3 regions of the Serratia sp. EC4 genome follow, and region 1 is predicted to be linked to each of the others. Evidence: predicted binding sites of a transcription regulator. Region 1 holds the regulator's gene; each other region holds the start of a gene.
What was found. The regulator sigma-54, encoded in region 1, starts transcription at its own class of promoters, with help from an activator protein. The targets are predictions, from matches to a motif close to GTTGGCACANNTTTCGCTNT.
Positions count from the first base shown of each region.

Region 2: the regulator sigma-54 is predicted to act here: its motif matches at 1,450-1,469, upstream of glnK (P-II family nitrogen regulator).
Region 3: the regulator sigma-54 is predicted to act here: its motif matches at 2,621-2,640, upstream of glnA (glutamate--ammonia ligase).

Region 1 covers NZ_JBNIDE010000008.1:51,180-55,418, reverse strand. The annotation lists gene rapZ (RNase adapter RapZ) at 1-115, opposite strand, end outside; gene ptsN (PTS IIA-like nitrogen regulatory protein PtsN) at 245-706, opposite strand; gene hpf (ribosome hibernation promoting factor) at 862-1,149, opposite strand; gene rpoN (RNA polymerase factor sigma-54) at 1,173-2,606, opposite strand; gene lptB (LPS export ABC transporter ATP-binding protein) at 2,659-3,384, opposite strand; gene lptA (lipopolysaccharide ABC transporter substrate-binding protein LptA) at 3,391-3,930, opposite strand; gene lptC (LPS export ABC transporter periplasmic protein LptC) at 3,899-4,239, opposite strand, start outside.
Region 2 covers NZ_JBNIDE010000002.1:164,398-168,636, forward strand. The annotation lists gene smdB (multidrug efflux ABC transporter permease/ATP-binding subunit SmdB) at 1-1,241, shown strand, start outside; gene glnK (P-II family nitrogen regulator) at 1,520-1,858, shown strand; gene amtB (ammonium transporter AmtB) at 1,894-3,180, shown strand; gene tesB (acyl-CoA thioesterase II) at 3,271-4,134, opposite strand.
Region 3 covers NZ_JBNIDE010000011.1:14,340-18,578, reverse strand. The annotation lists gene yihX (glucose-1-phosphatase) at 1-359, opposite strand, end outside; gene typA (ribosome-dependent GTPase TypA) at 526-2,349, opposite strand; gene glnA (glutamate--ammonia ligase) at 2,720-4,129, shown strand.

The DNA.
Region 1 (4,239 bases):
GCGGCAGCAGGACCACCGGCAGGTTGTCAACGCAGTAAAAACCCATGTCTTCCAGCGCCCGCAAGGCGACGGATTTTCCGGAACCGGAACGGCCGCTGACAATCATCAGCACCATGTGGCAACTCCCCTGGCATCGCGGCGGCGTTCATCGCCACCGGTGGAAACTTTGTTATTCCGGCCGCAGCCGGATCCATCATCGTGAAACAGTAACGTTATCCGGGCTGGAAGTCACGCCGGCCGGGCATCACTCGGTGATGATTTGGTAAAGTTCTTCGTCGCTTTGCGCGGCGCGCAGGCGGCGACATACGGTTTTGTCGGCCAGGCGTTTGGCGACCAGCGACAGCGTATGCAAATGGGTTTTGCACTGATCGGCAGGCACCAATAGCGCGAACAGCAGGTCGACCGGCTGGTTGTCGATAGCGTCGAAAGCGATGGGTTGGTCGAGACGGATAAACACGCCAACGGCCCGCAGTGTGTCCTCTTCCAGTTTGCCGTGGGGAATGGCGATACCGTTGCCGATACCGGTGCTGCCCATGCGCTCCCGGGTGAGAACCGCGTCAAACACCACCTGCGAAGGCAGATTGAGCTGTTTGGCGGCCAGTTCGCTGATAATTTCCAAAGCCCGCTTCTTGCTGGTGCAGTGTACCGAGCTTTTGGTGCACTCGATGTTTAACACCGAGCTTAATTGCATATATTCGTTGTTCATCTCATCTTCACTTAAAACCGCGCCGCCGGGCGAACCCGGCAAGGCGGTTTTTCGTCGGTTTTAACCCTGATTACCGTTCGGCGCGTCACCCATGCGGGTCACGCGCCGAAGGGTGAGGCGGCGACGGATGCCGCCTCATGGAATGGGTTAGGGTGTCAGTGTTGCTTCAATTTGTCTTTATGTTTGTTCAATTGACGTGCCAATTTGTCGATCAGCGTATCAATTGCGGCATACATATTCTCGTCTTCCGAGGTGGCGTGCAACTCGCCTCCATTCACGTGCACCGTTGCTTCCGCAATTTGCTGCACTTTTTCCACACTTAATACAACATACACCTGATTGATGCGATCAAAATACTGTTCGAGTTTGGCGAACTTGCTGTTCACGAACTCGCGCAACGGATCGGTGATTTCGATGTGGTGTCCGGTAATGTTGAGCTGCATAGTGTCTTCCTTCTCAATAGAGGTCAAACCAACTGTTTACGCTGGTTCGACGGCGGGATGGACAAAGACTCTCGGTACTTGGCGACGGTGCGCCGCGCCACGATGATCCCCTGATCGGCGAGCAGGGTGGCCAGCTTGCTGTCGCTGAGTGGTTTGGCGGGGTTTTCCGCCGCAATCAATTTCTTCACCAATGCGCGGATCGCCGTCGAGGAGGCTTCGCCGCCGCTGTCGGTATTCACGTGGCTGGAGAAGAAATATTTCAATTCGAAAATGCCGCGCGGGCTGTGCAGAAACTTCTGCGTGGTGACGCGCGAGATCGTCGATTCATGCATTTCCACGGCCTGGGCGATATCCGCCAGCACCATGGGTTTCATAAATTCTTCGCCTTGCTCGAAGAACGCCTGCTGCTGATCGACGATGCAGCGGGTGACCTTCAGCAGCGTCTCGTTACGGCTCTCCAGGCTTTTAATCAGCCACTTGGCTTCCTGCAGGTTGCTGCGGATGAACTGGCCGTCGGCTTCGCTGCGGGCGCTGTTGCCCAGCGCTGCGTATTGCTGATTGATCTTCAAACGCGGCACGCTGTCGCCGTTGAGCTCGACCGTCCATTTGTTCTGCGTCTTGCGCACCAGCACGTCCGGGATCACGTATTCCGATTCGCCGGTATTGATCGACTGCCCCGGGCGCGGATCGAGCGACTGAATCAGCAGCATCGCTTCTTTCAGTGTATCTTCTTTTAGCCGGGTTGATCGCATCAGGCTGCGAAAGTCATGGTTGGCCAGCAGATCCAGATGGTCGCTGATGATCAGCCGCGCTTCGGCCAGGTAAGGGGTGTCTTTGGCGTATTGGGAGAGCTGCACCAGCAGGCAATCGCGCAGATCGCGCGCGGCGACGCCGATCGGATCGAAACGCTGCACGCGCTTCAACACCGCCTCGACTTCATCGAGGGTCACGTTTTCGTCGCCCAGGCTTTCCAGAATGTCTTCCAGCGGCACGGTGAGATAGCCGGTGTCGTCCACCGCGTCGACGATGGAGGTGGCGATGGCGGCGTCGGTATCGGAAAACGGCGTCAGATCCACCTGCCACATCAGGTAATCCTGCAGCGTTTGGGTGGTCTCGCCCTGATAGACCGGCAGCTCGTCGTCGCTGTAGTCGGTGCCGGTGCCGGACGGCGTGCCGGCGGTGTAGATCTCATCCCAGGTGGCGTCCAGCGGCAGCTCTTCCGGCATGTCTTTCTGTTCCAGCGCCTCGCGGGTATCGAGCCCCTCGGTCTCCTGGGTTTCTTTGGCGTCGATTTCGTCGTGCAGATCGGTCTGTTCAAGCAGCGGATTGCTCTCCAGCGCCAGCTGGATCTCTTGTTGAAGCTCAAGCGTGGACAACTGCAGCAGGCGGATCGCCTGCTGGAGCTGAGGAGTCATGGCCAGCTGTTGACTGAGCCTGAGTTGCAAACCTTGCTTCATAGTTTTCTGTCTACTTCCGTTAACGGTGTCGCCCCGCAGGGCGCGCCGGCGTTTAGAGGCGGAACTCTTCGCCCAGATAAACGCGTTTAACCTGCTCGTCGGCCAGAATAGCATCCGGCGTGCCGTGGGCAATCAGTTTGCCCTGGCTGACGATGTAGGCGCGTTCACACACGTCCAGCGTCTCGCGCACGTTGTGGTCGGTGATCAGCACGCCCAGGCCGCTGTCACGCAGGTGCTCGATGATTTTTTTGATGTCGATAACGGAAATCGGATCCACCCCGGCGAAGGGTTCGTCCAGCAGAATGAATTTCGGGTTGGCCGCCAGCGCGCGGGCGATTTCGACGCGGCGGCGTTCACCGCCGGACAGCGCCTGGCCGAGGCTGTCGCGCAGATGGGAGATATGGAACTCTTCCATCAGCTCTTTGGCGCGGTCTTCGCGCTGTTCGCTGGTGAGGTCGGGGCGAATCTCCAGCACCGCCATCAGGTTGTCGTACACGCTCAGGCGGCGGAAGATCGACGCTTCCTGCGGCAGGTAACCAATGCCGCGGCGCGCGCGGGCGTGCAGCGGCAGCAGGCTGATGTCTTCTTCGTCGATCACGATGCGCCCGGCGTCGCGCGGCACGATGCCGACCACCATGTAGAAGGTGGTGGTTTTACCGGCGCCGTTCGGGCCGAGCAGGCCGACGATCTCGCCGGATTTCACTTTCAGGCTGACGTCTTCGACAACTTTACGGCCCTTGTAGGCTTTCGCCAGGTTTTCTGCGATGAGTGTTGCCATAAGTGATTAGTTACTCTTTTTTTGCTCGTTTTTGTCTTGCAACTGCGACGGTACCAGAACCGTTGTCACGCGTTTGCCTTTATCGCTAAACGCCTGCATTTGCTGCTGTTGCACCAGATAGGTGATGCGATCGCCTTTCACGTTGCTGTCGAGCTGCTCCAGATAGGCGTTGCCCGTCAGGGTCACCAGCTGGGTCGCCACGTCGTAACGCACTTTCTGCGCGTGGCCTTTGACCGGCTTGCCGCTGTCCTGCATCTGGTAGAAGGTTACCGGGTTGCCGAACGCTTCAATATAGGTCTTATTCTGATCTCCGCCCGGGCGGGTGACGACCACCTTGTCGGCGCGAATATCGATGGTGCCCTGTTTGATCACCACGTTGTCGGTGAAGGTGCTGACGTTGCTTTGCATGTCCAACGACTGCTTGAGCGAGTCGATGCTGACCGGCTGGCTGGAGTCGGATTTCAGCGCCAGAGCGGGGGCGCTGGCGGCCAAAACTAAGCTGCCGAGCAACAGGTTACGGAGTTGTTTTTTGGTTCTGAATTTCATAGTTGGTCTTAACCTTATCAATCAGCTCAGCGGTTTTGGTCCGCAGGTTCCCACGCATTTTCATGCCGTTAGAGGTAAAATTGGTCCCGTAAAGCGTGACTTCGTCATCGGAGGTGACGTCTTGGGTGACCAGGTTTACCTGAGCGTTGTCCGTCTTAATTTTTTCCAGCTGCGAGGTGGTGGTCAGGCTGTTCACCTCGACGTGACCATACAGATACAGCATTCGGTCTTTAGTCAGTTTGGCGCGATCGGCGCGAACTGACCAGGTGGCCACCGCATTCTCATCGAACAGCGTCATCACCGGCTGGG
Region 2 (4,239 bases), on a different contig from region 1:
TGGTGATGGGCATTTATCAATATTACAGCACGCCGATCGTGCGCCGGGTGCGCAGTTATCTGGCGGACATCAACGACGGTTTCAACGAAGTGATCAACGGCATGGGCGTGATCCAGCAATTCCGCCAGCAGGTGCGCTTCGGCGAGCGCATGAGCGCCGCCAGCCAGTCGCACTATCTCGCGCGCATGCAGACCCTGCGGCTCGACGGTTTTCTGCTGCGGCCGCTGCTCAGCCTGTTTTCGGCGCTGGTGCTGTGCGGTTTGCTGATGTTGTTCGGCTTCAGCGGCGAAGGCGTGATTGGCGTCGGCGTGCTCTATGCCTTCATCAACTACCTGGGGCGTTTGAACGAACCGCTGATCGAGCTGACGTCACAACAGTCGATCCTGCAGCAGGCGGTGGTGGCCGGCGAACGTATTTTCGAACTGATGGATCGCAGCCAGCAGAGCTACGGCGCCGACGATAGTCCGTTGGCCGGCGGCCGTATCGACATCACCGATCTGAGCTTCGCTTACCGCGCGGACAAAAAGGTGCTGCAGCATATTTCGCTGTCGGTGCCGTCGCGCGGCTTCGTGGCGCTGGTCGGGCACACCGGCAGCGGCAAGAGCACCTTGGCTAACCTGCTGATGGGTTATTACCCGGTCAGCGAGGGGGAAGTGCGTCTCGATGGCCGCCCGATCTCCAGCTTGTCGCACCGCACGCTGCGCCAGGGCGTGGCGATGGTGCAGCAGGATCCGGTGGTGATCGCTGATTCGGTGCTGGCCAACGTCACGTTGGGGCGCAATATCGAGGAAGACGCCGTTTGGCGGGCGCTGGAAACGGTGCAGCTGGCGGATCTGGTGCGCGGCTTCCCGCAGGGTATCCACACCCGCCTGGGGGAGCAGGGCAATAACCTGTCGGTCGGGCAGAAACAGCTGCTGGCGATGGCGCGGGTCTTGGTGCAGGCGCCGCAGATCCTGATCCTCGACGAGGCGACCGCCAATATCGACTCGGGCACCGAACAGGCTATCCAGCGCGCGCTGCGTGCGATCCGCGAGCACACCACGCTGGTGGTGATCGCCCACCGGCTGTCGACCATCGTCGATGCCGATTCCATTTTGGTGCTGCATCGCGGCCAGGCGGTGGAGCAGGGCAACCATCAGCAGCTGCTGGCGCAGCAGGGGCGTTACTACCAGATGTACCAGCTGCAGTTGGCGGGCGAACAACTGGCGGAAGCGGTGCGCGAGGAGAGCCAACCCGCCTGAACATGGGCCGCGCTCGCGGCCCTTCTTTCTTTCCAACGCACCATAAGCAGGCAAACCATCTGGGCCACGCCCCCTTTCTGCACTTTTTCGACGCGATGCGCACCAAATCGGTGCGCATTATTTAACCTGTCCAAGGTATCGGTGCCGTGCCGCCTCGCGGCTGCGCCCGCGTGCCCGCTAATCCGCTGAATCGCCCTACAAAATTAAATTTGGCACAGCCCTTGCTACATATGACGCGTACCAGGGGTGAGTTTGGGCTTAATTCGTGGAGGGGCAATATGAAGCTGGTGACCGTGGTAATCAAACCGTTCAAGCTGGAGGACGTGCGCGAGGCCTTGTCCTCCGTGGGCATTCAGGGGTTGACCGTAACCGAAGTGAAGGGCTTTGGCCGCCAGAAGGGGCACGCCGAGCTGTATCGCGGCGCCGAATATAACGTCAACTTCCTGCCCAAGGTCAAAATCGATATCGCCATCGCCGACGATCAGTTGGATGAAGTGGTTGATGTGATTAGCAAAGCCGCTTACACCGGCAAAATCGGCGACGGCAAAATTTTCGTTGCCGAATTGCAACGCGTGATCCGCATTCGCACCGGCGAAACCGACGAATCGGCACTGTAACCGCGAACTCAGTTAAGTGATGGGGATGATTGATAATGAAAAGACTGTTATCCATGTTGGGCCTGAGTTCGGTAACCCTGGTTCCTTCTTTGGCCCTGGCCGCCCCGGCGGTCGCCGATAAGGCCGACAACGCCTTTATGATGATCTGCACCGCGTTGGTGCTGTTCATGACGCTGCCGGGCATCGCGCTGTTTTACGGCGGTCTGCTGCGCGGTAAAAACGTGCTGTCGATGCTGACGCAGGTCACCGTCACCTTCGCGTTGGTCTGCGTGCTGTGGGTGCTGTATGGCTACAGCCTGGCGTTCAGCGAAGGCAATGCGGTGTTCGGCGGATTCGAGACGGCGATGCTGAAAGGCATCGGCATCGACAGCGTCACCGGCAGCATCAGCCAGATGATCCACGTCGCTTTCCAGGCCTCCTTCGCCTGTATCACCGTGGCGTTGGTGGTGGGTGGCTTCGCCGAACGCATTCGTTTCTCGGCGGTGCTGATCTTCGCGATCCTGTGGTTCACGCTGTCTTATCTGCCGATCGCGCACATGGTGTGGGGTGGCGGTTACCTGGCCGCCGACGGCGCATTGGACTTCGCCGGCGGCACCGTGGTGCACATCAACGCCGCCAGCGCCGGGTTGATCGGCGCCTACCTGATTGGCAAACGCGCCGGCTTCGGTAAAGAGGCCTTCAAACCGCACAACCTGCCGATGGTGTTTACCGGGGCGTCCATCCTGTATATCGGCTGGTTCGGCTTCAATGCCGGTTCCGCCAGTGCGGCCAACGGCATTGCGGCCTTGGCATTCCTCAATACCGTGGTTGCCACTGCGGGCGCCATTCTCTCCTGGACCTTCGCCGAGTGGGTGCTGCGCGGCAAGCCTTCATTGCTGGGCGCCTGCTCCGGCATGATCGCCGGGCTGGTTGCAGTGACGCCGGCGGCGGGCACCGTGGGGGTGGGCGGGGCGTTGATCATCGGCCTGGTGGGCGGCGTTGCCGGCCTGTGGGGCGTCGTGACGCTGAAAAAATGGCTGAAAGTGGACGACACCTGCGACGTGTTCGGTGTGCACGGGGTGTGCGGCATCGTCGGCTGCCTGTTGACCGGGGTGTTCACCGCCTCTTCACTGGGCGGCACCGGTTACGCCGAAGGGGTGACGATGGGCCATCAGGTCTGGATCCAGCTGGTGAGCGTGCTGATCACGCTGGTGTGGTCGAGCGTCGCCGCCTTTATCGCCTTCAAGATCGCGGGCGCGATGGTTGGATTGAGAGTGCCGGAGGAGCAGGAACGCGAGGGGCTGGACGTCAACAGCCACGGCGAGAGCGCCTACAACCAATAAGGCTCAAAGCAGGGCAGTGCGCTAAAGACTAAAATAATGATGAAGCCAAAAGGGGCGATGGAAACATCGCCCCTTTCTTTATGCTGCGGATCAGGCGTCGCGTTGGCGAATCACCCCTTCCTGCACGGTGGTGGCGACCAGTACGCCGTCGCGGGTATAAATCTGGCCGCGCACAAAGCCCCGTGCGCCGGAGGCGGAGGAGCTCTCCACCGCGTACAGCAGCCAGTCATCCATGCGGAACGGACGGTGGAACCACATTGAGTGGTCAATGGTGGCCACCTGCATGCCCGGCTCGAGGAAACCGACGCCGTGCGGCTGCAGCGCCGTCGGCAGGAAATTAAAGTCCGACGCGTAGCCCAGCAGATATTGGTGGATGCGCTGATCGTCCGGCATGCTGCCGTTGGCGCGGAACCACACATAGCGATGCGGTTCTTCCACGCTGCCTTTCAGTGGGTTATGGAATTTCACCGGGCGCATTTCGATCGGCTTCTGGCCGATAAATTTTTCGCGCACTTTTTCCGGCAGCATATGCGCCAGCTTCTGGGCGATCTCAGATTCAGACAGCAGCCCTTCCGGCGGCGGCACGTCCGGCATCAGGTTCTGATGCTCGAAGCCCGTTTCCGGACTTTGGAAGGAGGCGGTCATATAGAAGATAGGTTTGCCGTGCTGGATGGCGCTGACGCGGCGCGCGCTGAAGCTGTTGCCGTCGCGCAGGGTTTCCACGTCGTAAACGATTGGTTTGCTGCTATCGCCCGGGCGCAGGAAGTAGCTGTGGAACGAATGCACGCTGCGCTCGTCCGGCACCGTCTGTTTGGCGGCGTACAACGCCTGGCCGACCACCTGCCCGCCGAATACCTGGCGCAGCCCCAGATCTTCACTCTGACCGCGGAACAATCCTTCTTCGATTTTCTCCAGATCCAGCAGATCGAGGAGGTTTTGCAATGCCTGGCTCATAAAGTTGTTACCTTTCTAATAATCATTTTGCGCAGTGTGCGGAATATCACGGCGCGGCGTCAACATTTTGCGTTAAGGGCCGATGAGAATGCTCTTAATCATGGA
Region 3 (4,239 bases), on a different contig from region 1:
TGCTGCGGCCAGTAGTTGCAGTGCAGACGGTTGGTGTTCGACAGCACCACCACCCGGTGGCCTTCGTTGCGCAGGCGCTGCATGATGTCGATCACTTCCGGGCGCAGCGCGACGAATACCGCCTGCCAGCCGGTGGCGAATTGTTCGAAGCTGAGCGCGATGCCCATTTCATCGCACAACTTGCCGGCGAAGTCTTCGTCGCTGATTTCACCGCGCTCATGTTGCTGGAACACCTCACCCATGGCGAAACGATCGGACAGCACCGCCAACGGCGTGCCGCTCAAATTGCTCCACACGCCCAGCACACGCTTGAAATCGATATCGACGATCACATTACCTAAATCAAAGATATACAGCATAGTCCTCTCCTGATGGGCCGGTGAGATTTCACTGTAGCGGGAAAAGGAACAGCTGAACAGGGAGCGAACGGAAAAGCGCATAGCGCGCCGCACAAACGGGGAACAACAGAGGAAAAAACTCAGGGCGCGAGAACCGCGCCCTAAGCATGAGACACTCAATCAGCGATTAAGCGTCTTTTGGACCGCGGCTGGCACGCTTACGATCGTTTTCCGTCAGGTGACGCTTACGGATACGGATCGAGGTTGGCGTCACTTCTACCAGTTCGTCGTCATCGATGAACTCCAGAGCTTGCTCCAGGGTCATTTTGATGGCCGGAACCAGGGTAGTCGCTTCGTCAGTACCGGAAGCACGCATGTTGGTCAGCTTCTTACCGGTCAGGCAGTTTACGGTCAGGTCGTTGGAACGTGAGTGAATACCGATGATCTGGCCTTCATACACTTCCGCACCGTGGCCCAGGAACAGCTTGCCGCGATCCTGCAGGCCGAACAGCGCGAACGCGACCGCTTTGCCCTGGCCGTTGGAGATCAGCACGCCGTTCTGACGCTGGCCCACTTCGCCCGGACGCACGTCGTCGTAGTGGCTGAAGGTGGAGTACAGCAGACCAGTACCCGAAGTCATGGTCATGAATTCGTTACGGAAGCCGATCAGACCGCGGCTTGGGATCACGTAGTCGAGACGCACGCGGCCCTTACCGTCCGGATCCATGTTTTTCAGGTCGGCTTTACGCTCGCCCATCGCCTGCATCACGGAACCCTGATGCTGCTCTTCGATATCCAGCGTCACGTTCTCGAATGGCTCCTGCTTGCGGCCATCGATTTCGCGGAAGATAACTTTCGGACGGGAAACCGCCAGCTCGAAACCTTCACGGCGCATGTTTTCGATCAGCACCGACAGGTGCAGCTCGCCACGACCGGATACGCGGAAGGCGTCCGCATCGTCGGTTTCTTCAACGCGCAGCGCCACGTTGTGCACCAGCTCTTTGTTCAGACGGTCAAGGATCTGACGCGACGTCACGTACTTGCCTTCTTTACCGCAGAACGGCGAGGTGTTGACGTTGAAGAACATGGTGACGGTCGGTTCGTCGACGGACAGCGCCGGCAGCGCTTCTACGGCGTTGGTGTCGCAGATGGTGTCGGAGATGTTCAGCTCGCCCAGGCCGGTGATGGCGATGATGTCGCCCGCTTCCGCCAGGGTGCTGTCGATACGCTCCAGACCCAGGTGACCCAGCACTTTACCCACTTTACCGTTGCGAGTTTTGCCTTCGCTGTCGATGATGGTGACCTGCTGGTTCGGCTTCACTTTACCGCGCTTGATGCGGCCGATGCCGATAACGCCCAGGTAGTTGTTGTAGTCCAACTGGGAGATCTGCATCTGGAATGGCGCTTCCAGCTCAACCTGCGGCGCAGACACATGGTCGACGATCGCCTGATACAGCGGGGTCATGTCTTCCGCCATGTCGGTGTGGTCGACGCCGGCGATGCCGTTCAGCGCAGAAGCGTAGATGATCGGGAAGTCGAGCTGCTCGTCGGTCGCATCGAGGTTCACGAACAGGTCGAACACCTGATCTACAACCCAGTCAGGGCGCGCGCCAGGACGGTCAACCTTGTTGATGACCACGATCGGCTTCAGACCATTGGCGAAGGCCTTCTTGGTCACGAAGCGGGTTTGCGGCATAGGGCCATCCATTGCATCCACAACCAGCAGCACCGAGTCAACCATCGACATCACGCGCTCTACCTCGCCGCCGAAGTCGGCGTGTCCTGGGGTATCCACGATGTTGATGCGGTAACCGTTCCAATTAATGGCGGTGTTTTTTGCGAGGATGGTAATCCCACGCTCTTTCTCCAAATCGTTGGAGTCCATTACGCGTTCGGTGGCTTCCGCACGCTCTCCGAAAGTACCGGATTGTTGCAGCAGCTTATCAACCAGGGTGGTTTTACCATGGTCAACGTGGGCAATAATGGCGATGTTACGCAAATTTTCGATCACAGCTTTGCCTCGGGCATTAGAAATAGCGCGCTATTGTACACGTATTAAGCGAGGGACTAAACAAGATCACAACCATCTCTTATAAACAACCGCGTGCCGGTCAGTTTGTGATCCCTTTCACGGTGCAAAAAGCCGCAATCGTTGCACTTTTGCACCATTTCAGTGCCCTCGCTCACTCCGATTGCACCATTTCGGTGCAATTTATCACTGATGGTGCATACTGGGGTTGGGTAAAACCCGCGCAGAAAGGCGATGAAAGCCTTTTTTAAAAGTTGGCACGCTTTTCGCTTTAGTCTTTTCAAGGCGAAAAAAAGCCAGTTCCACAGATTCGTTCCACGACGACGACAATGATAAACCGGGAGAGTTAAGTATGTCCGCTGAACACGTTTTGACGATGCTGAATGAGCATGAAGTGAAATTCGTAGACCTGCGTTTCACTGACACCAAGGGTAAGGAACAGCACGTGACTATCCCGGCTCACCAGGTAAACGCCGACTTCTTCGAAGAAGGTAAAATGTTTGACGGCTCCTCTATCGGTGGTTGGAAGGGCATCAACGAATCTGACATGGTGCTGATGCCGGACGCCAGCACGGCGGTTCTGGATCCATTCTTCGAAGAACCTACGCTGATCATTCGCTGCGACATTCTCGAGCCGGGCACCATGCAAGGCTACGATCGCGACCCGCGCTCCATTTCCAAACGCGCCGAAGACTTCCTGCGCTCCTCCGGCATCGCGGACACTGTGCTGTTCGGGCCAGAGCCTGAGTTCTTCCTGTTCGACGACATCCGCTTCGGCAGCAGCATCCGCGGTTCCCACGTGGCGATCGACGATATCGAAGGCGCCTGGAACTCCGGCACAAAATACGACGGCGGCAACAAAGGCCACCGTCCGGCGGTGAAAGGCGGTTACTTCCCGGTTCCACCGGTCGACTCTTCGCAGGATCTGCGTTCCACCATGTGTCTGACCATGGAAGAGATGGGCCTGGTGGTTGAAGCGCACCACCACGAAGTGGCGACCGCCGGTCAGAACGAAGTGGCGACCCGCTTCAACACCATGACCAAGAAAGCCGACGAAATTCAGATCTACAAGTACGTAGTGCACAACGTGGCGCACGCCTTTGGTAAAACCGCAACCTTCATGCCGAAGCCTATGTTCGGCGACAACGGTTCCGGCATGCACTGCCACATGTCGCTGTCCAAGAACGGCACCAACCTGTTCGCCGGCGACAAATACGGCGGCCTGTCTGAAACCGCGCTGTTCTACATCGGCGGCATCATCAAGCACGCCAAGGCGATCAACGCGCTGGCCAACCCGACCACCAACTCGTACAAACGTCTGGTGCCGGGCTACGAAGCGCCGGTGATGCTGGCTTACTCCGCCCGTAACCGCTCCGCGTCCATCCGTATCCCGGTGGTCGCCAGCCCGAAAGCGCGCCGCATCGAAGCCCGCTTCCCGGATCCGGCGGCTAACCCATACCTGTGCTTCGCCGCGCTGCTGATGGCCGGCCTGGACGGCATCATCAACAAGATCCACCCTGGCGACGCCATGGACAAAAACCTGTACGACCTGCCGCCGGAAGAAGAAGCCGAGATCCCAAAAGTGGCCGGCTCGCTGGACGAGGCGATGGCCGCACTGAACGAAGACCGCGAGTTCCTGACCCGCGGCGGCGTGTTCACCGACGATGCGATCGATGCCTACATCGAACTGCGCAAAGAAGAGATGGACCGCATTCGCATGACGCCACACCCGGTCGAGTTCGAACTGTACTACAGCGTCTAAGTTCTACCCGCGCCGTCTGCCCTGGCGGACGGCGCCCACAATTTTTGTTATCGCTTTTTTGTTGCCGTGGAAACTTTCAGCCCATCTTCGGATGGGTTTTTTTCTCCACC